2 regions of the Pseudomonas sp. GL_090 genome follow, and region 1 is predicted to be linked to the other one. Evidence: riboswitches for the same ligand, from Rfam matches in the RefSeq annotation. Region 1 holds a riboswitch; the other holds the start of a gene.
What was found. A riboswitch is a leader RNA that binds a small molecule or an ion and turns the genes downstream of it on or off. The one in region 1 is predicted to bind cobalamin.
Positions count from the first base shown of each region.

Region 2: linked by a shared signal. The riboswitch ahead of cobO (cob(I)yrinic acid a,c-diamide adenosyltransferase) and the one ahead of AC3ITA_RS12425 (CbtB domain-containing protein) in region 1 are both predicted to bind cobalamin.

Region 1 covers NZ_CM174452.1:2,781,190-2,791,637, reverse strand. The annotation lists gene cobN (cobaltochelatase subunit CobN) at 1-2,250, opposite strand, end outside; gene cobW (cobalamin biosynthesis protein CobW) at 2,254-3,324, opposite strand; cobalamin riboswitch at 3,428-3,640, opposite strand; cobalamin riboswitch at 3,818-4,043, shown strand; gene AC3ITA_RS12425 (CbtB domain-containing protein) at 4,165-4,356, shown strand; gene AC3ITA_RS12420 (CbtA family protein) at 4,368-5,075, shown strand; gene AC3ITA_RS12415 (cobalamin biosynthesis protein) at 5,072-5,485, shown strand; gene cobM (precorrin-4 C(11)-methyltransferase) at 5,569-6,315, shown strand; gene nfuA (Fe-S biogenesis protein NfuA) at 6,484-7,068, opposite strand; gene AC3ITA_RS12400 (fatty acid cis/trans isomerase) at 7,287-9,584, opposite strand; gene metH (methionine synthase) at 9,741-10,448, shown strand, end outside.
Region 2 covers NZ_CM174452.1:1,878,875-1,889,322, reverse strand. The annotation lists gene bluB (5,6-dimethylbenzimidazole synthase) at 1-40, opposite strand, end outside; gene AC3ITA_RS08390 (cobyrinic acid a,c-diamide synthase CobB) at 37-1,407, opposite strand; gene cobO (cob(I)yrinic acid a,c-diamide adenosyltransferase) at 1,404-2,015, opposite strand; cobalamin riboswitch at 2,098-2,330, opposite strand; gene AC3ITA_RS08380 (hypothetical protein) at 2,484-3,068, shown strand; gene AC3ITA_RS08375 (PQQ-dependent sugar dehydrogenase) at 3,135-4,448, shown strand; gene AC3ITA_RS08370 (O-methyltransferase) at 4,559-5,221, opposite strand; gene AC3ITA_RS08365 (C40 family peptidase) at 5,240-5,776, opposite strand; gene AC3ITA_RS08360 (C40 family peptidase) at 5,942-6,574, opposite strand; gene hda (DnaA regulatory inactivator Hda) at 6,797-7,501, opposite strand; gene AC3ITA_RS08350 (AI-2E family transporter) at 7,732-8,805, opposite strand; gene AC3ITA_RS08345 (DUF2066 domain-containing protein) at 8,842-9,894, opposite strand; gene purM (phosphoribosylformylglycinamidine cyclo-ligase) at 10,280-10,448, shown strand, end outside.

The DNA.
Region 1 (10,448 bases):
CAGCGCGCAATCCAGTGGATCGAACCCCAGCCCGAAGGCCTTGGCCAGTGCCCGCAGCAGGCTCGATTGCGCCCCCCGGCCATCGCCCCTTGGAATGCGCAACAACGCCAGCAAGGTATCGATGCGCAAACGACCGGTGGGCGATTCGCCGAACACATGCAGGCCGTCGCGGATCTGCGACTCTTTCAAGTCGCACAGGTAGGTGTCGAGCCGCGGCAACCAGATCGCCGCGTCGGCATCGCTGTCGAGCTGCTCGTCCAGTTGCAGTTCGCGGTCGATGTGGGTGTCACGCACCAGCTGCAGGATGTCGCGCTGCAACTCTCGGGCACGACGTGGGTCCAGCAACTGCGCTTCGTAATATTCATCGGCCAACAATTCGAGGTTGCGTAGCGGGCCGTAGGTTTCGGCGCGGGTCAAAGGTGGCATCAGATGATCGATGATCACCGCCTGGGTGCGCCGCTTGGCCTGGGCGCCCTCGCCCGGGTCGTTGACGATGAACGGATAGATGTTCGGCAGCGGCCCGAGCAAAGCATCTGGCCAACAATGTTCCGACAGCCCGACGCCTTTGCCCGGCAGCCATTCGAGGTTGCCGTGCTTGCCGACGTGGATCACACCGTGGGCGCCGTAGGCGTTGCGCAGCCAGAAGTAGAACGCCAGGTAACCGTGGGGCGGCACCAGGTCCGGGTCGTGATACACCGCGCTCGGATCGACCTGATAACCCCTCGCCGGTTGAATGCCGACGAAGGTCAGGCCCAAGCGCAGGCCGGCGATCATCATCCGTCCGCTGCGGCACATCGGGTCGCTTTCCGGCGCGCCCCAACGTTCGAGCACCGCCGCACGGTTGGCTTCGGGCAGTGCGTTGAACATCGCCAGATAATCATCCATGCCCAGGCTTTGCTGGCACGGGCGCAGGTCGAGGGTCTCAAGATCGTTGCTGACGCCACCCAGCAACTGCTGGATCAGCGCGGTGCCGCTGTCCGGCAACTCAGCCGGCAACGGATAACCTTCGGCATGCAGCGCCCGCAGGATATTCAGCGCGGCGGCCGGGGTATCGAGGCCGACGCCATTGCCGATGCGACCGTCGCGGGTCGGGTAATTGGCGAGAATCAAGGCAATGCGTTTTTCAGCATTGGGCACCCGCGCCAGATCGACCCAGCGCCGCGCCAGTTCGGCAACGAAGTCCATGCGCTCAGGTTGGGCCCGGTAGCAGACCACATCCGACTGACTGCGCTCACTGCGCCACGCCAGGTCCTTGAAACTGATCGGGCGGCTGATGATGCGTCCGTCCAGTTCAGGCAAGGCTATGTGCATCGCCAGATCACGGGGGCCAAGGCCCTGTTCGCTGGCGCGCCAACCCGGTTCGTTGTCCTGGGCGCAAATCGCCTGGATCACCGGAATATCGCGGCGAAACGGGCGCAGATGCGGTGCTTCGGGACTGGATTGGGCGAAGCCAGTGGTGTTCAGGATCACCGAGACGCTGGCCTCGTCCAGCCAGTCCTCGACCACGCCAAGGCAACCGGGCTCTTTAAGGCTGGCCAGGGCAATCGGCAACGGATTCAACCCCGCCGCCTGCAAACGCTGGCAAAAAACATCAATGAACGCGGTGTTCGCCGCCTGCAAATGCGAGCGGTAAAACAACACCGCCGCCACCGGTTGACCGGCCTGCCAGTCGGCCTGCCAGTCGCTCAGTGCGGCAGAATGTTTGTGCGGATGGTAAACCGCCGTGCGTGGCAGGGTTTGCGGCTCGCCCCAGGTGTAATCACGGGCCAGCCAGCGGTTGGCCAGGCAGCGGAAGAAATCGAGGGCGTTGCCCATACCGCCCTGACGCAGAAACTGCCAGAGCCGGTCGCGATCTTCGGCACCGACGGTGCTCAGGTCACTGAGCTCCGGGTCCGGGCGATCATCGCCCGGCACCAGAATCACCTGCACACCGCGCTGCGACAGCTCGACCAGGCGCTCGATGCCATAACGCCAATAGGCGATGCCGCCGTGCAGCGAAATCAGGATCACCCGGGCGTGACGCAGCACTTCATCGACATACAAATCCACCGAGGCATGGTTTTGCACCTGCATCGGGTTGGCCAGGCGCACGCTCGGGTAATCGTCGGGCAACTGTTGCGCCGCTTCGGCAAGCAGCGCCAGGCTGGAATCGCCGCTGCACAGGACCACCAGCTCGGCGGGGGTTTGTCCAAGGTCGGCGATATTGTCATCCGACACGAAACCGCCGGGCTGGGTCCTGAGCAGGTGCATGGCTTACACGCTGAGCGCGGCGCGCAATTGCGCTTCGAGAACAGTGGCGTCCAGTTGCTGGCCGATCAGCACCAGGCGGGTGACTCGCGCTTCTTCGGCGCCCCACTGGCGGTCGAAATGCTTGTCGAAACGCGTGCCCACGCCCTGGATCAGCAGGCGCATCGGCTTGTTCGGAATCGCCGCAAAACCCTTGACCCGCAGGATGCCGTGCTGGACCACCAGTTGGGTCAACGCGTCCAGCAGCAGGCTTTCGTCGGCTTGCGGCAGTTCGATGGAGATCGAATCGAAGGCGTCGTGATCGTGGTCGTCATGATCGTCGTCGCCATCGTGATGATGGTCGTGGTGGCTGTGACGGCCGTCGATGTGTTCTTCGGAGCCGGCACCCAGGCCGATCAGCACGTCCAGCGGCAGGCGACCGCTGCTGGCTTCGATGATTTTCACCGCTGGCGGCAATTCCTCGGCGACTTCCAGGCGCACGCGGGCCAGGTCCGCCGGGGTGATCAGGTCAGCCTTGTTGAGGATCACCAGGTCAGCACTGGCCAGTTGGTCGGCGAACAGTTCGTGCAACGGCGATTCGTGGTCCAGGTTCGGGTCAAGTTTGCGCTGGGCGTCGACCTGATCCGGGAACGCGGCGAAGGTGCCGGCGGCCACGGCCGGGCTGTCGACCACGGTGATCACCGCATCCACCGTACAGGCACTGCGGATTTCCGGCCACTGGAAGGCCTGCACCAGCGGCTTTGGCAGCGCCAGGCCGGACGTTTCGATGAGAATGTGGTCCAGATCGCCGCGACGGGCCACCAGTTCGCGCATCACCGGGAAGAATTCTTCCTGGACGGTGCAGCACAGGCAGCCGTTGGCCAGCTCATAGACACGGCCGTTGGCTTCTTCTTCGGTGCAACCGATGGAGCACTGCTTGAGGATTTCGCCGTCGATGCCCAGCTCGCCAAATTCGTTGACGATCACCGCGATGCGGCGACCCTGGGCGTTGTCGAGCATGTGCCGCAGCAGCGTGGTTTTACCCGAGCCGAGAAAGCCGGTGACGATGGTGACGGGGAGTTTGGCCAGTGTTTTCATCGGATGCCCTATGGCTTAAGTGGCGGGCATACGGGACGACGACCGGCAACACGGACGCGCGTGCCTGAAGAGTTCGCCACCGGATCACCCCGCCCGGTTGAAAGTGAGAATCTGTGACGAGGCAGGTCTCCTGGCTGACGGTGTGCCGGCCTTGAGCCTGGCATTCGCTGCGCCTTCCCGCCGGCCTCATGACTTGAGCCTGCAGTGGCGTGGCAACGAACATCACCGTTCACAGTTGCGGGGGCAGCCGCGGCATCGACCGCGTTCCCTTCTTAGCTTCGACAAACGCCGAAGAACCTCGAAAGCGCAAGGCTACGCATGGTCTTGGGGCGGGTCAATGTTCACTTGAAATCGGCGGTGCCCCCTTCGCGAGCAGGCTCGCTCCCACATTGGAATGCGGTCCCTTGTGGGAGCGAGCCTGCTCGCGATGAAGTCACCTCGGTTTCGAGTTGAGAACCCTTGCCAATTGACGCCCAACCCCCGCCCATGCTCTCCTACACGCCTTGTTACGGGTGCCCTTCACAGGGTGAAACGGGAAACCGGTGAATCATGTGCTTTACTCTTAAGCCATGTCAGTCCGGTGCTGCCCCCGCAACGGTAAGCGAGCGAAGCGTCAGATCCACTGTGCCTGCAAGGTATGGGAAGGTGATGTTTTCAGGTTCAGGCCAAAGCCTTTGCCCCTCGTGAGCCCGGAGACCGGCCCGCAACACAAAGTGACCAGTACGGTCACTGAACCAACAAACCCGCGGTGGGCGGGCGCTGTTTGAACCTCTGCGCGCCTGGTCGTGCGGGTTTTTGCATGCGCTCTTATTCCCCGCTGACAGACCAGAGGGAAACGCCATGTCGATCATCAGCAGCGCCGAACACACAGCCGCGAGCACCACCTCAACCCTGACCCAACGTCTGACCGCCGCCGTCTGCGCGTCGATTCTGGGCGCCTGCCTTGTGTATTTTGCCGGTTTCTCGCACATCGAAGCGGTGCACAACGCCGCCCACGATACCCGTCACAGCTCCGCGTTCCCGTGCCATTGAGAGCTGTCGACATGATCAAGCGTATTGCGCAAACCGCAGGTTTCACAGGGCTGCTGGCCGCCCTGTTGTTGACCCTGCTGCAAAGCTTCTGGGTCGCCCCGCTGATTTTGCAGGCCGAGACCTACGAAAAATCCGAACCGGCCGCTGTTGAAATGCATGAACACGCCGACGGTGCGACGGCTGCCCACACTCACGATGCGCAAGCCTGGGAGCCGGAAGACGGCTGGCAGCGCGTGCTGTCGACCACTGGCGGCAACCTGGTGGTGGCCGTCGGTTTCGCCCTGATGCTCGCTGGCCTGTACACCTTGCGTGCGCCGACCAGAACCTCGCAAGGCCTGCTCTGGGGCCTGGCCGGTTACGCGACCTTCGTGCTCGCGCCGACCCTCGGCCTGCCACCTGAACTGCCCGGCACCGCCGCCGCCGACCTGGCACAACGGCAACTGTGGTGGGTCGGTACCGCCGCCTCCACCGCCGTCGGTATCGCACTGATCGTGTTCAGCCGTCACTGGCTGATGAAAGTCCTGGGTGCAGCGATCCTCGCCGTTCCCCATGTGATTGGCGCACCGCAACCGGAAGTGCATTCGATGCTCGCTCCAGAGGCGCTGGAAACCCGGTTCAAAATCGCTTCGCAACTGACCAACGTGGCGTTCTGGCTGGCCCTGGGCCTGATCAGCGCCTGGTTGTTCCGTCGCAAAAGCGATGGTCAATACCACGCATGACCGATATCAGCACAGCGCCGACCCTGGTGGTCGGCCTGGGCTGCCAGCGAGGCTGCCCTGTCAGCACGTTGTTGGCGCTGCTCGATCAGGCGCTGGAGGCGCACCAGATTGGGCGTCATGAAATCAAGGCACTGGCCAGCATCGATTCGAAGCGCGACGAACCTGCGTTAATCGAACTGGCTCAGCAGCTTGGCCTGGAATTGATGTATTTCAGCAGTGAACAACTGGCCGCTTATGAACCGCAACTCAGTCATCAATCGCAAATAGCGTTTGAACGCACCGGTTGCTACGGCGTGGCGGAAAGCGCCGCACTGGCCCTGGCGGAACAACTGGCCCAGGCCCCGGCAAAACTGCTGATTCCACGACAAAAATACGCCCAGGCAACACTGGCATTGGCCGGCGCTGCGTAAAAAACCGATAATCCCCGCCTTTGATCATGAACATTCTTCATCTGAAGCCCTGTTCAGCCTCTATTTCCCCACAGGAACCGACCATGACCGTCTACTTCATTGGCGCAGGTCCCGGCGACCCCGAACTGATTACCGTCAAGGGCCAGCGGCTGATTCGCAGCTGCCCGGTGATCATTTATGCCGGCTCCCTGGTGCCCGCCGCCGTGCTGGAAGGTCACTGTGCCGAACAGGTGGTCAACAGCGCCGAACTGCATCTGGAACAGATCATCGACCTGATCAAGAGCGCCCACGCCAAAGGCCAGGATGTCGCCCGGGTGCACTCCGGCGATCCGAGCCTGTATGGCGCCATTGGCGAGCAGATTCGCTATCTGCGTGAGCTGGGCATTGCGTTCGAAATCGTACCCGGCGTGACGGCCACCGCCGCTTGCGCGGCGCTCCTGGGCGCGGAGCTGACCCTGCCGGACATTTCGCAGAGCGTGATCCTGACTCGCTACGCCGACAAGACCGCCATGCCACCGGGAGAGGAATTCTCCAGCCTGGCGCAGCACGGCGCGACCATGGCAATTCATTTGGGGGTCAATCACCTGGCGAAGATCGTTGAGGAACTGCTACCTCATTATGGCGCCGATTGCCCGATTGCGGTGGTGCACCGCGCGAGCTGGCCGGATCAGGATTGGGTGGTAGGCACGCTGGAGGATATTGCCGGGAAGGTTGCAGCCAAGGGCTTTCGCCGTACCGCGTTGATTCTGGTGGGTCGGGTGCTGGGCAGTGACCACTTCAGTGAGTCGTCGCTGTATCGCGCCGGGCATGCGCATCTCTATCGCCCATAAGCCCCCTTCGCGAGCAGGCTCGCTCCCACAATGGTCTGTGCGGGGCACAAGTCCCTGGTTACTGAAGATCTACTGTGGGAGCGAGCCTGCTCGCGAAGGCGTCAATGAATTCAACCCATAAAAAAACGGCGCTCACGGGGCGCCGTTTTTCAATTCGCAGCGAACACCTTAGTAGTAGGCGTTTTCTTTCTGCGTGTGGTCGGTCACGTCGCGAACGCCTTTGAGCTCCGGGATGCGCTCGAGCAAGGTGCGCTCGATGCCTTCCTTCAGCGTCACGTCGGCCTGGCCGCAGCCCTGGCAACCACCGCCGAACTGCAGAACGGCGATGCCGTCTTCGACCACGTCGATCAGGCTGACCTGACCGCCGTGGCTGGCCAGCCCCGGGTTGATCTCGGTTTGCAGGTAGTAGTTGATGCGCTCGTTGACCGGGCTGTCGGCGTTGACCATCGGTACTTTGGCATTTGGCGCCTTGATGGTCAGCTGGCCGCCCATGCGGTCGGTGGCGTAGTCGACAACGGCATCGTCCAGGAAGGCTTCGCTGAAGTGGTCGATGTACGCGGTGAAGCTTTTGAGCCCCAGCGCGGTGTCTTCGGGTTTTTCTTCGCCCGGCTTGCAGTAGGCAATGCAGGTTTCGGCGTACTGGGTGCCAGGCTGGGTGATGAAGACGCGGATGCCGATGCCCGGGGTGTTCTGCTTGGAGAGCAGATCAGCCAGGTAATCGTGGGCGGCGTCGGTGATGGTAATAGCGGTCATGGAAACTCCTCGCAGGCTTGGGCGCAGTTTACGCCAATCAACGCGCCGGACAAAGTCCTAGTATTTTTGTCGGGAAAGATTCCGACTATTCCCCTGGTTTTCTGTAGGAGCGAGCTTGCTCGCGATGGTCGCCAACGATAACGCGCACTCCCGGGTTTACGCGGAGCACTTAAGACCATCGCGAGCGAGCTCGCTCCTACAAGGGGATTTGTGGCGGATCAGAGGTTCTCGTAGCGGTTCATGTCCAGCACGCCCTCTTCCACCGGATCGTTTTCCTGGATATAGCGGCTCAGGTCATGGAAATAGAACCAGAATTGCGCATGACTGCGGCGTATTCCCCAACGTTCGACGATTTTCTCCAAGCTGTCGCTGTCCTTGGCGCTTTCCATCGCATCCACAAAGGCCGGCACTTGCCCGGCCGGGATGTTGAACATGAAGTTCGGGTAGCTGCTGAGCACCCCCGGGAAAATCGTCAGGGTGTCGAGACCTGGTTGGTAGCGCAGTGACTCACCGAGCAAAAACGCCACATTGCTGTGCGCACGATTGCGTAGCAGGCTATAGACCTCTCGCTTGCCGCTGCTGGTTTCGATACGCAGCAGGGTGGCTTCCGGCAACTGATCGATGACCTTCAGCCCGGCGGCCGGACGCGAAGTCAGGCGGCTCAACGCCTGCTCGGCACTTTGCAGGTCCGGGTCGATGTTCGGCCGCGAACAGTAAGCGCCATCGCAACGGTTGATCGGGTCGGGCCTGGCATTAAGGTCGCCGTATCGGGCCAGCAACTGATGGGCAAAGTCACGCTTGGGATCAGCCGGGTTCAGACTCAGCGCGGTCGGTTTATCGTCATCGATGGTCTCGTAGTCCAGCCACATCTTGAACTTGCCACTATTCTGATACCAGTCATCCAGGTAGTCGTCCCGGGAATCGGCGGGCATCAGGCGCAGGAAATTTTGCTCGGCACCGTTGCGGATCAGGTCGAAATACAGGCGCGTCTGGGCCTGGTGGGACAGGTTGCCGAACACATCGAAGTTCACCGCCAGTTGATAGTAGGTGCGCTCCAGCAGCGGATAGTCGAACAGCCATATGGTTTGCGGCACCTCACCGATCAGGCCTTTGGTCACCGAAGCGCTGTCGAAATGGCGGAAGATGCTCAGTAACGCATTGTCGTTGCCGGCCCACAGGGTCGACCAGCTCGGCGCCGGCTCATCGGCGTAGCTGTCCCGGCGCAAGGCTTCGTATTCGTTGCGCTTGTCGCGGTAGTCGTGCCACAGGCTGAGGACGCTGCCGACATCATCGTTCTGCCCCGGCATGGCCAGCAACGGCGTGGCTTGCCCGCGATAGTTCGGATCGGTGACATACAGGTCGTGCTCGGGCGCCTGGAACAGCGCCCAGAAATTATCGCGGATCACGTCCGTGGCGATCTGACCACGACACACCGGCCCACGGATAAAGGTGCGCACGAAGTACTCGGCATTATCGAGCATGAACTGATAGCGCGCCTGGGCCGGAATCGCTTCGAAGGTGGCAAACGGGTTGGCCCGGCTCTGCGGTCCATAGCCCGGCAACGCGTCGACCTGCCAGTTGCCGCTGTAGAACAGGCTCTTGACCCGCGCCAGCTTTGCTGGACTCAGCGGATAGGTGATGTGGGTCTTGTGCACGATCACGCCCTGCACCGGCCACAAGCGATAGTAGAACTCCGTGCCCGGATCATCGTTGGGGCGACGGGTGTTGATCAGGTCGATCGGCTGGCCGCTCGGGGTGCGCGAACGCACCCACTGGAAGAAATGCCCAGGCTCGCCGTCCCTGAAGTAGAGATGGGCGAGGAACCAGTGCTCGTACAGCCAGCGCCCCACCAGACTTTCCCGGGCGCCCGGCGAATTGAGCAGATTTTCCCATTGCACCACCTGCAAGGCTTCCCTGGCGCTGGGCGCCAGCGCCTGCTGATCAATCGGCGCGCCCGCCGCCAGCCAGCGTTGCAGCGTCTGGTACTGCAGGTCGGTCAGGCCGGTCACTGCCAGCGGCATGCCCTCCTTCGGATGCCTGGCGGCGTAGCCGTCGAACTCTGCGGGCATGGCACACATGTTTTCCCGATTCAGGCCCAGGACGATGTCCTCCGGCAGTTTCGCGTTGGGTTGCAACGGAGTCCTGTGGCCAAGCTCCAGCATCCGCGCCATCAGTGCAGCCTGGCTGCCCTGGGCATCGAGCACCGAATAGAAGCCCTTTTGCTGCCAGGCCTGTTTGCCGGAGGCGTCATAGAACAGTCGGGTTGGTGCCACCGCTTTAGTGCGGTCACCGTCATAAACCGGGACTTTCGTCGCACCACGTGCCGCGCCCTCACCGCTGCCCAGGTTGAGCTGACAGGCGGCGTCGTTGCAGGCGTGGCAGGCCACGCACTTTTCAGTGAAGATCGGTTGAATGTCGCGGCTGTATGAAATGGCAGAGGAAATCGCCGGTCCTTGCGCCACGGCGCCCCAGCTTAAAAACAGCAGCAATGTGCCGATGACGAAGCGATACGACATGTCCCTGGTCCTGAATCCTGAAAAAACGCCGCGATTCTACCGGTCTGTCATCCTTACCAACATGAACGATATTCATGCAAATTCGAGTCATGCTCCAAAAGCGCACAGGTTTGCTATCATCCCGGCCCTTCGTCATGGTCTTACCGAGTAGTCCAAATGTCCGATCGCAGCGTTCGCCTTCAAGCTCTCAAGCACGCCCTCAAAGAGCGCATCCTGATTCTCGATGGCGGTATGGGCACGATGATCCAGAGCTACAAGCTCGAAGAGCAGGATTACCGTGGCAAACGCTTCGCTGACTGGCCAAGCGACGTCAAAGGCAACAACGACCTGTTGGTACTGACTCGTCCGGACGTGATTGGCGGCATTGAAAAAGCCTACCTGGACGCCGGCGCCGACATTCTGGAAACCAATACCTTCAACGCCACCCGGATTTCCCTGGCTGACTACGGCATGCAAGGCCTGGCGTATGAGTTAAACGTAGAAGGCGCACGCCTGGCGCGCAAGGTTGCCGACGCCAAGACCCTCGAAACCCCGGACAAGCCGCGCTTCGTCGCCGGCGTGCTCGGCCCGACCAGCCGTACCTGCTCGTTGTCCCCGGATGTGAACAACCCCGGCTACCGCAACGTGACCTTCGATGAACTGGTGGAGAACTACACCGAGTCCACCAAAGGCCTGATCGAAGGCGGCGCCGACCTGATCCTGATCGAAACCATTTTCGACACCCTCAACGCCAAGGCCGCGATCTTCGCCGTGCAAGGCGTGTTCGAGGAGTTGGGCATTGAATTGCCGATCATGATTTCCGGCACCATCACCGATGCCTCGGGCCGCACCCTGTCGGGCCAGACCACCGAAGCGTTCTGGAAC
Region 2 (10,448 bases), 900 kb from region 1:
CCGCTGTGCGTTCGGCTTCAGAGAATGCGTTGTCGCTCATGGCCGCTTAGCGAGCAGGCTCGCTCCCACAGGAGTCAGGTGATCCATTACGGAAGCGATGACGGCCTCAAGGTCCGGCGCAAACAGCGCGGCAATCGCCGAGGGGCTCGACGGAAAATAAAAGTGCACATAAGAGGCGGTCATCCGCCCTTCACGGTAGACCGCCTCCGCTCCGCGCCCACCGTTAGGGCTCAAGCCACGGGCAATCGGCGCCAGTTCAGTGGTGGTCAGCGAATGGTGATAGGTGTGCCCGCGCAGCGAGCCTTCCGGCAATTCCACCGCTTGCAACGCCAACGCCGCCAGACGCTTTTGCATGACCGCATCACCGGCCAGCAAGCCAACCAGTTCGGCGCGAGTGCCCTCGACATCGGTCAGTGAGTCGAGCAGATACAGCATGCCGCCACACTCGGCGAGCAAGGGTTTGCCCGCCCGGTGGTGGGCGCGGATCGCGTCGAGCATCGCGGTGTTTTGCGCCAGCGCAACATGGTGCAGTTCCGGGTAACCACCCGGCAGATACAGACTGTCCGCCTCCGGCAACGCACAGTCGCGGATCGGCGAGAAGAAGGACAACTCGGCGCCCATCGCCCGCAGCAGATCCAGGCTTGCACCGTAAGTGAACGCAAAGGCTTCATCCCGGGCGACGGCAATGCGCACACCGGCCAGCAGCGGTTCGACCGCGATGACATCAGGGGCGGCGAACTCGACTGTCGGCGGCAGCGCAACCTCGCAACTGCTGGCCAGGGCATCGGCGGCCGCATCGAGGCGCAGGTCGAGATCGTTCAACTCGCTGGCCTGCACCAGCCCCAGGTGCCGGCTCGGCAATTCGATCCCGGTTTCCCGGGACAGCGCGCCGTACCAGCGCAAACCTTCAGTCAGGCTGCCTTCAAGCAGTTGCGCGTGGCGCAGCGTGCCGACACGATTGGCCAGCACGCCGGCGAACGGCAAATCCGGCTGATAACGCGCCAGCCCCAGGGCCAACGCGCCGAAGGTCTGGGCCATGGCGGTGCCATCGATCACACCCAGCACCGGAACACCGAAATGCCGCGCCAGGTCGGCGCTCGACGGCGTCCCGTCGAACAGCCCCATGACGCCCTCGATCAGGATCAGATCGGCTTCAGCGGCGGCTTCCCACAGCAAGCGGCGACTCTCCTGCTCGCCGACCATCCACATGTCCAGTTGATACACCGGCGCACCACTGGCGCGCTCGAGGATCATCGGATCGAGAAAGTCGGGGCCGCACTTGAACACACGGACCTTGCGCCCCTGATTGCGATGCAATCGGGCCAGCGCCGCGGTGACGGTGGTCTTGCCCTGGCCAGAGGCCGGCGCGGCAATCAGTACCGCCGGACAGTGCCGAGGCTGACTCACAATTCGACGCCTTTCTGCGCTTTGATCCCCGCTTGAAAGGCGTGTTTGATCACGCCCATCTCGGTGACGGTGTCAGCCATCTCGATCATCTCCGGCTTGGCGGCACGACCGGTGACCACCACGTGTTGCATCGGCGGTCGGGCCTGCAAGTCGCTGAGCACCTGATCGAGATCGAGGTAGCCGTGCTTGAGGGCGATGTTCAGCTCATCGAGCACCACCAGGCCGATGGACGGATCGCGCAGCAGTTGCTGCGACACCGCCCAGGCGGCTTCGGCGGCGGCGATGTCGCGCTGGCGGTCCTGGGTTTCCCAGGTAAAGCCTTCGCCCATCACATGAAAACGCACCTGCTCGGGAAAGCGCCGGAAGAACAACTCTTCACCCGTGCTGTTGCGGCCCTTGATGAACTGCACCACGCCGCATTGCATGCCGTGCCCCATGGCGCGGGCGAGCATGCCGAAAGCCGAGCTGCTCTTGCCCTTACCGTTGCCGGTCAGCACCAGCAGCAGGCCACACTCGTTCGGGGAATTGGCGATGCGCTCGTCGATCACGGCTTTTTTGCGCTGCATGCGCGCCAGGTGGCGTTCGTCACGATCGGGGGTATCAGTCATGGGGGAGCTCTCCGTTGAGGCAGGAATAACGGCGGGCAGGCACAACAATAGAAGGCAAAAAGCCTGGCATCGCCCACCGTGATGCCGCTGGATGAATCAGGCCGGTCTCCGGGCTCATGAGTGGCGCGGGGCCAGACTGTGCGCCTTCCCGCATCAAATCGACACAGTGGCATCACACACAGTTTTCACTCATTTACCGTTGCGGGGGCAGCGCCGGAATTGCGGGCCTTCGACCAACAGAAGGACTCACTCACCGGCTTCCCTGTTTCACTCTGTCGACCCAAGCCACAGAGCACCTGAAACAAGCCGCGAAGGTTAGAGGGTTGGGGGTGGAGCGTCAATTAAAGCCGGGAGGCCATCGACCGAATAACTGCCATCAATCAATAAACTGACGTCAATCTTGTGCCACGCTCTCAGCAGTGATATCAAAGAGCCACAATCTCACAACACAATAACAAGGGTGAGCCCATGCAAGGCATGATCATCAGCAATCCAAAGCTGGAATTCCTGCGTCCGGTGCTCGAGCACTGGTTCGAATGCATCGACCGTTACAACGCCGTCCGCGGCGATGGCGACACACCGTACTGGCACGACGAAAAGGCCAATCTCGGACTGCTGTCCGCCGCCGCCTGGATGGCCGAGATGGTCACGCTGCAACAGACCCCCACCCGCAAGCAGACCGAAGAAGGCGAGCGCAACAGCCGCGCCGACCTGCTCCTGGCCTCCCCCGAAACCCGCGCCTACATCCAGACCAGCCAGCGCTGGCCACGGGTCAACAGCCTCAACCTGTCCCAGGCCCTGCTCGATATCGCCAGCGATGCGAAGCGCCTGAGCCACGCCAGCGACCTGAAGCTCGGCTGCCTGTTCGTCGCCCCGCAAAAAGCCCAGCAGGGCGCCACACCGGAAGAACTCCAGGACATGGTCGACGACCTGCAAAAGGAACACACCTGCGCTGTCGCCTGGTATTTCCCTTATGCCTATCGCAAGTTGCGCAACGAAGCCGGCAACTATCACCCCGGTATTGCAGTGCTGTTCAAGGAGGCACGCGGCTGAGGGTTGAACCATCGCACGACAACCCTTCTCTATGATTAGAACAAGGCATTCATAGGGAAGACCAGCATGCGCACGCCCCCGCTCGTTCTCGTTATCGCGCTTGGCGCAGGGCTCGCCGCTTGTGGCGAGACCTCCCGCCTGCAAGTCTCCGACGGCACCGGCCCGTCACCCCGACTACCAGAACCCAACAAGACACTGGTGCCGACCGTGAACATCGCCCCGGCCATCGGCTGGCCGCAGGGTGCGAAACCCGTCGCCGCCACAGGCACTCAAGTAGCCGCTTTTGCCGAAGACCTGGATCACCCTCGCTGGCTTTATGTACTGCCCAATGGCGATGTGCTGGTAGCGGAAACCAATGCACCACCCAAACCCGAAGACGGCAAAGGCATTCGCGGCTGGGTGATGAAGAAAGTCATGGGCCGCGCCGGAGCCAGGGTGCCCAGCGCCAACCGCATCACCTTGCTGCGCGACAAGGACCACGACGGCGTCGCGGAAACCCGCACGGTGTTTGTGCAAAACCTCAACTCGCCCTTTGGCATGACCCTGGTCGGCAATGACCTGTATGTGGCCGACACCGATCGCCTGCTGCGTTTTCACTATGAAAGTGGCGATACGCAGATCAAGTCACCGCCGATCAAGGTGGTCGACCTGCCAGGTGGGCCGCTGAACCATCACTGGACGAAAAACGTCATCGCCAGCAAGGACGGCAGCAAGCTATACGTCACCGTAGGTTCCAACAGCAACGTCGGCGAAAACGGCATGGACAAGGAAGAAGGTCGCGCGGCGATCTGGGAAGTGGATCGCGCCACCGGCCGGCAGCGGATCTTCGCCTCCGGCTTGCGCAACCCCAACGGCATGGCCTGGGAACCGCACAGTGGTGCGCTGTGGACCGCAGTCAACGAACGGGATGAAATCGGCAGTGACCTGGTACCGGACTACATCACCTCAGTGAAAGACGGCGCTTTTTATGGCTGGCCGTACAGCTACTACGGCCAGCATGTCGATATTCGCGTCGAGCCGCAAAACCCGGACCTGGTGGCCAAGGCTATCGCCCCGGACTACGCCGTCGGACCGCACACGGCATCACTGGGCCTGACCTTCGCCGAAAACAGCAAGTTGCCGCCACCTTTCACCCAAGGGGCATTCATCGGGCAGCACGGCTCATGGAACCGCAACCCCCACAGTGGCTACAAAGTGATTTTCGTGCCGTTCAGCGCAGGCAAACCGGTCGGAAAGCCCGTTGAAGTGCTCACAGGTTTTCTCAACGACAAGGAACAGGCCATGGGCCGCCCGGTGGGCGTGGTGATCGACCGACAGGGTGACCTGTTGGTGGCCGATGACGTGGGGAACAAGGTGTGGCGGGTGTCGGCTGCCAGGTAACGGCACTACATCACCTGTAGGAGCGAGCCTGCTCGCGATGAGGCCGGCGCATTCAACTTTGATGTTGCCTGCCCCACAGCCATCGCGAGCAGGCTCGCTCCTACAGGGGCTCAGCGTTTGCGGCAAAGAGTCAAACCATCCCCGATCGGCAACAAGGACAAATCCACCCGCGCATCATCCTTCAACGCCCGGTTGAGCGCCTGAATCGCCCGGGTGTCCGCGCTCTCGGGGCTGGCCTCGAGCACGCGCCCGCTCCACAGGGTGTTATCGAACACCGCCAGCCCACCGACCCGCAGCAATTGCAGGGCGTGTTCCAGATAAGCCGGGTAGTTGGCCTTGTCGGCATCGATGAACACCAGGTCGTACTGCCCGCCCTGCCCTTGTCGCTCAAGTTCGGCAAGGGTTTCCAGCGCCGGAGCCAGCCGCAGGTCAATCCGCCCGGCCAGCCCCGCTTCTTGCCAGTAGCGCCGCGCGATGGCGTTGTAGTCGCCAGGGATGTCACAGCAAATCAGCGAACCGTCAGCGGGCAACGCCGCCGCCATGCACAGCGCGCTGTAGCCGGTAAAGGTGCCGACTTCGAGCAAGCGCCTGGCCCCCGTCAGTTTCACCAGCAGGGCAAGAAACTGCCCCTGCTCAGGCGCCACCTGCCAGCGCGCCATCGGCAGCGCCTGGGTCTCATCGCGCAAGCGCTTGAGCAGCGGCGTTTCGCGCAGGGAAACATCGAGCAGGTATTGGTACAGGTCGTCGTCGAGATTAAGCGTGCGAGCAGTCATGACCAGCAGCTCCGAAGGTTACGGATTGCGCGCCAGATGCTCAGGCTGCAGAACACGCTTGGCGCTCAGGTAAGCTTTTTGCCAATACGCCTTGGACAGGCTGTCGAGCTTCACGGTGCCGCCGGTGGCCGGCGCGTGGACGAAGCGCCCTTCTCCCACATAGATGCCGGCATGACTGACCTGGGAACCGCCATTGGTGGCAAAGAAAAGCAGGTCGCCGGTCTGCAGGCCTTCCTTGCCTACATTCGCCGCTTGCATGGAGATCATCTCACGCGTGGTGCGCGGCAAAGCAATACCGGCGACATCGCGGTACACGTAAGCGATCAGGCCACTGCAATCAAACCCGGAATCCGGCGTGTTGCCACCCCAGCGATAAGGCGTGCCCACCAGACCGAGGGCGCGAAACAGCACGTCTTCCGCTTCGGGCGAAAAAGCCTGCGAGGAACCAAATACGATGGGAGCGCGAATCACCGGCGCAGGAGGCGGTGTGCGGCTGGCGCAGGCACTGAGCAGCGCTGCGAAGAACATGATTGCGAGGCGGGCCGACGTCGTCATAAGCAGAACATCCTGATCTGGCTGCGGCTTTTTCTGCGGGGAGCGCAGAAAAGAAAACCGCCTGCGTTGGACGCAGGCGGTTTGCCATCATTTGTAGATCAAGATTCTAGCGGCTACACGACAAACTTCAAGTAAGACTTTAAGTTCGCCTTACAAAATGTCCGCTTATTTACGTGCAGTGACGATTGGCGACGCGTTAGGTGCCATTGCCAGGGCGCGCTTGGCTTCGATGAAAGTCTTGCTCCAGTAGCTGTCGCCCAGGCTATCGATGCGCACACCGCCGCTGCGGCGGCTGCTGGAGTGGATGAACTGGTTGTCGCCCAGGTAGATCCCGGCGTGACTGACGCGACCACGACGACCGTTGGTAGCGAAGAACAGCAGGTCGCCCGGCTCAAGTTTGCTGCGCGAGACCAGCGGAGCGTCCACGTTGATCATTTCGCGGGTGGAGCGTGGCAGGTTCATGCCCGCTTCTTCGCGGAACAGGTAACCGATGAAACCACTGCAATCGAAGCCGGCTTCAGAAGTACCGCCGAAACGGTAACGGGTACCAATCAGGGACATGCCACGTTCGAGGATGCTGTCGGCCAGGACCGGAAGCTGGTAGGACTTGCCGCCAGCGAAGTCTGCGAGTTCTTTTTCGGTGGCCAGCTCTTCCTGAAAGAGAGCGGAAGACTGGGCAGTGGCCGAGTGTTGAACCTGCTGTTGCGGAGCTTGCTGGGCCACTGGAGTGTGGGCAGCGCAACCGAACAACAGGGTGACGAGTGCGAGAGGCACGAGGGGTGCGAAGCGATTTAGCATGGGCACGACCGTGGCTGAAAGTTGTAAAGAAGCCGAGACTATGCCCGCTATCATCCTCATTTGCAAATTCAATCGATCTTTTTGTGACTTATCCGTTTCCCGTTTACATCTAAGCGCTTAAGCCCATTTTAAACATGCACGCGGCCTGCAACCTTGCAGGAAAGCGGGATTGCTGGCGCCTGAAATTTGCCGAACCGGCTAAAAGCCCCGGTTTCAGCGGGCTTACCAGCCGAGGGTTTCTTTCAGAAACGGGATGGTCAGCTTGCGCTGGGCCTGGAGGGAAGCCTGATCGAGGCGTTCCAACAGCTCGAACAACGCACTCATGCTGCGGGTACCGCGAGTCAGAATGAAATGCCCGACTTCATCGGTCAGATGCAGGCCGCGACGGGATGCGCGTAATTGCAGGGCACGCAGTTTGTCCTCATCGGACAGCGGGCGCATCTGGAAGATCAAGGCCAGGGTCAGCCGGGATTTGAGATCCGCCAGCTTCACCGGCAACTCACGCGGGGATGTCGATGCGGCAATCAGCAAGCGTCGGCCACTGTCACGCAAGCGATTGAACAGATGGAACAGCGCCTCTTCCCAGTCCGCCCGCCCGGCAACCACCTGCAAATCATCCAGACAGACCAGTTCGTACTGTTCGAGGTTGTCGAGGATTTCGATACCGCGATCGAGCAGTTCGGCCAACGGCAGGTACACCGCCGGCTCGCCCAATTGCTCGAAGCGCAGGCAGGCGGCCTGCAACAGGTGCGTACGCCCCACCCCGTCCTTGCCCCAAAGGTAGATCAGGCTTTCTGTCCAGCCGGCGTCGGCTTCGCACAGCCGCTCGACATAGCCGAGTGCAGCGGCATTGGCGCCTGGGTAATAGTTGATAAAGGTGGCGTCGTCACGCAGACGCACACCTAGGGGCAGCTGAATCGGTTTCATGCTGACTGAACAGTTCCAAAGGAACCGTTAGTGGCCTCTGTGTAAAGTTTGCGAAGTTTATACCCGTGAAGCGGACCGCACAATGCGACAGACCACAAGCAAAATCAAAGGTTTGCGTTAATGCACCGGTTTTGTGGCAGATTCTTTGGCGGTGCATGTGACAGGCGGGCGACGCCGACAGGCTGATCCGGCACGAACCCGGGCAGCCTGCCAATAGCTATCGACGCCCCTTACACCTGCGGCTCGTCGACTCCCCCGTAGATTTCAGAAACCTTATACAAATCATGTACATGGCGCACCAACACCATGATCACCGCCGCGACCGGCAATGCCAGCAGCACACCGGTAAAGCCAAACAGCTCACCACCGGCCAGGATCGAGAAAATCACCGCCACCGGGTGCAGGCCAATCCGGTCACCGACCAACCAAGGGGTCAACACCATACCCTCCAGCGCCTGACCGACCATGAATACCGCGACAATGCCGAGCATCGGATAAAGATCACCGCCGAACTGGAACAGCCCAGCAAGCAGCGCCGCGCCAATGCCGATGATAAACCCCATGTACGGCACGATCGCCGCCAGGCCGGCAATCAGGCCAATCAGCAGGCCCAGCTCCAACCCGACCAGCATCAGGCCTGCCGCGTAGATCACGCCCAAGGCCACCATCACCAGCAACTGCCCGCGCACGAACGCGCCGAGCACTTCATGGCATTCACCCGCCAACGACACCGCGCGCGCTTCACGCTCACGGGGCAGCAGGCCGCGGATCCTGGCCATCATCAGGTCCCAGTCCCGCAACAGGTAGAAACTCACCACCGGAATCAACACCAGGTTCGCCAGCCAGCCGATCAACGCCAGCCCAGAGGCTGTGGCATGACTCAGCACCACGCCGACAACATCAGTGGTCTGACTCATATGCTCGCTGATGGCGGCCTTGAGCTGGTCGAACTTCCAGAAACCGTCTGACAGGCCGAACTTCGATTGCGCCCAGGGCAACGCCGTGTGCTGCAGCCAGTCGAGCATCTGTGGAGCCAGTTCATACAAACGAAACAATTGCCTGGCGAGCAACGGCACCAAGACCAACAGCAGCGCGGTGAAGATCAATGTAAACAGGGTAAACACCGCCACGACACCCCAGGTTCGGGACAGGCCTGCCTTCTCCAGCCGATCCACCAGCGGGTCGAACAGGTAGGCCAACAGCAGCGCCACCAGGAACGGCGTCAGGATCGGATGCAACAACCAGACAAACACACACAGCAGGACCACCCCACCGAGCCAGAACCAACGCCGCGAATCGGCCATGAACCACTCCATTGCTTCTATATAAAGAAAGAAAAACTACCAGCGAAAACGCAGTTGCGGGATCGGGGCCGGCGCGGCGACTGGCACCGCGCCGCCGGTGGCTGGCTGAACGGGCGCTACCGGGGGCGGGACCTGACTCGCCGGCGCCTCCTGCAGCCTCGCCAGCGACAGTTGCGCACGCAGTTGATCGACGCTGCCATTGACCCGATAGAGAATCCGGTCGCCCTCGACACTTTGCACGCGCCCGCCAAACGGCTCCAGCAAACGCCCGAGCGACGCGTAGTGCTCAAGATTCATGCCTTGCACTTCCAGCAATTGCTCGCTCGAAGCACCGGGTTTGACGACAAACCGTGGCGCCAGGCGCTCGTTGACCGCCAGCATCACCGCATCGGCCACGGCGGCCTGATCGGCGCCTTGCACGTTGCCGGCCTCTTTTTTATCCCCCAGCCACAATTGCCACTTGGCTTGCCACTGCCCGCCCTCCTCCCTGGCGTGAACGGCGAGCAGGGCGTCGGCGTTGTAGCGCTCCGATGCCGCCTGCAAAGGCGCGGGGTCCGCGCCCTCCAGATTCGGCGCGGTCGCGACGATCTGCTCATTCAAATCCGCCAACGGCAAGCGCAATGGCAAGCCCCGGTGCTGGGCAGCCCGACGCAACGGCGCTGCGCTGGCCTGGCCGTCACCCACCAGGCTTGAACCCTCGGTGGAATCATTCAACCACCAGCCGAGGATCGACGGCCGGTTGGCACCCCACATGGCCAGGCCGGCGCGGCGCAAGGCCTGCTCGGTGGTGCCCGGGTCGAAATCGACTTTCAGGACTTCCGGCGGCCCGGCCTCAAAACCGTATTGGCTGATGATCTGTTGCGGGTCTTTACGAATTGCCGCCAACCCCGGACTTTGAGCGGCCTTGGGGTCGCCGGTCAGGCGCAACACCAGTGTATCCAGTGCACGCTGAGTCGCCTGGTCGCGCTCCTCGGGCGACTGGCCATTCACCGGCTCGCGCACCAGGTAAAGGCCTTTGACGGTTTCGGCTTGACTGACCAGGCTGACCACTGACAAACAACTCACAAGCAAGAGTTTACAAAAACGCATGGAAGATTCCTGACGACAAGAGCGGCTGGAACAGACCGCATGAAGACGATCGAGCAAGACTGTGACCGTTGCCCGACGCAAAACATTCACACGCTCCGGGTAAGTTTTCGCACTGTCATAACGATAGACGGTTAATCGCGATACCTTATACAGCCATGCAGGATGCCACCGACACCGTGCATCAACGGTTTTTTTTGACCGGATATGGCCCTGCTGTCGGCCTGAGGATGGCCGCTGCGGCTCAAGCCTGATAAAATCGCGCGCCTTCGCAGACCGGCAACAGCCGGGCCCCCTGAAATTCGCGCATGGCCCTCGCCTTCGCCTGTTTCGGCGGTCCCGATGGACTCGGTCGTTACCCAGAAATCCCCCCCTAAAGGCCTGGATCATGAGCAAGCAACCCTCCCTGAGCTACAAGGACGCCGGTGTAGACATCGACGCCGGTGAAGCATTGGTCGAACGCATCAAGAGCGTCGCCAAGCGCACTGCGCGCCCGGAAGTCATGGGCGGCCTGGGCGGTTTCGGCGCCCTCTGCGAAATCCCGGCCGGCTACAAGC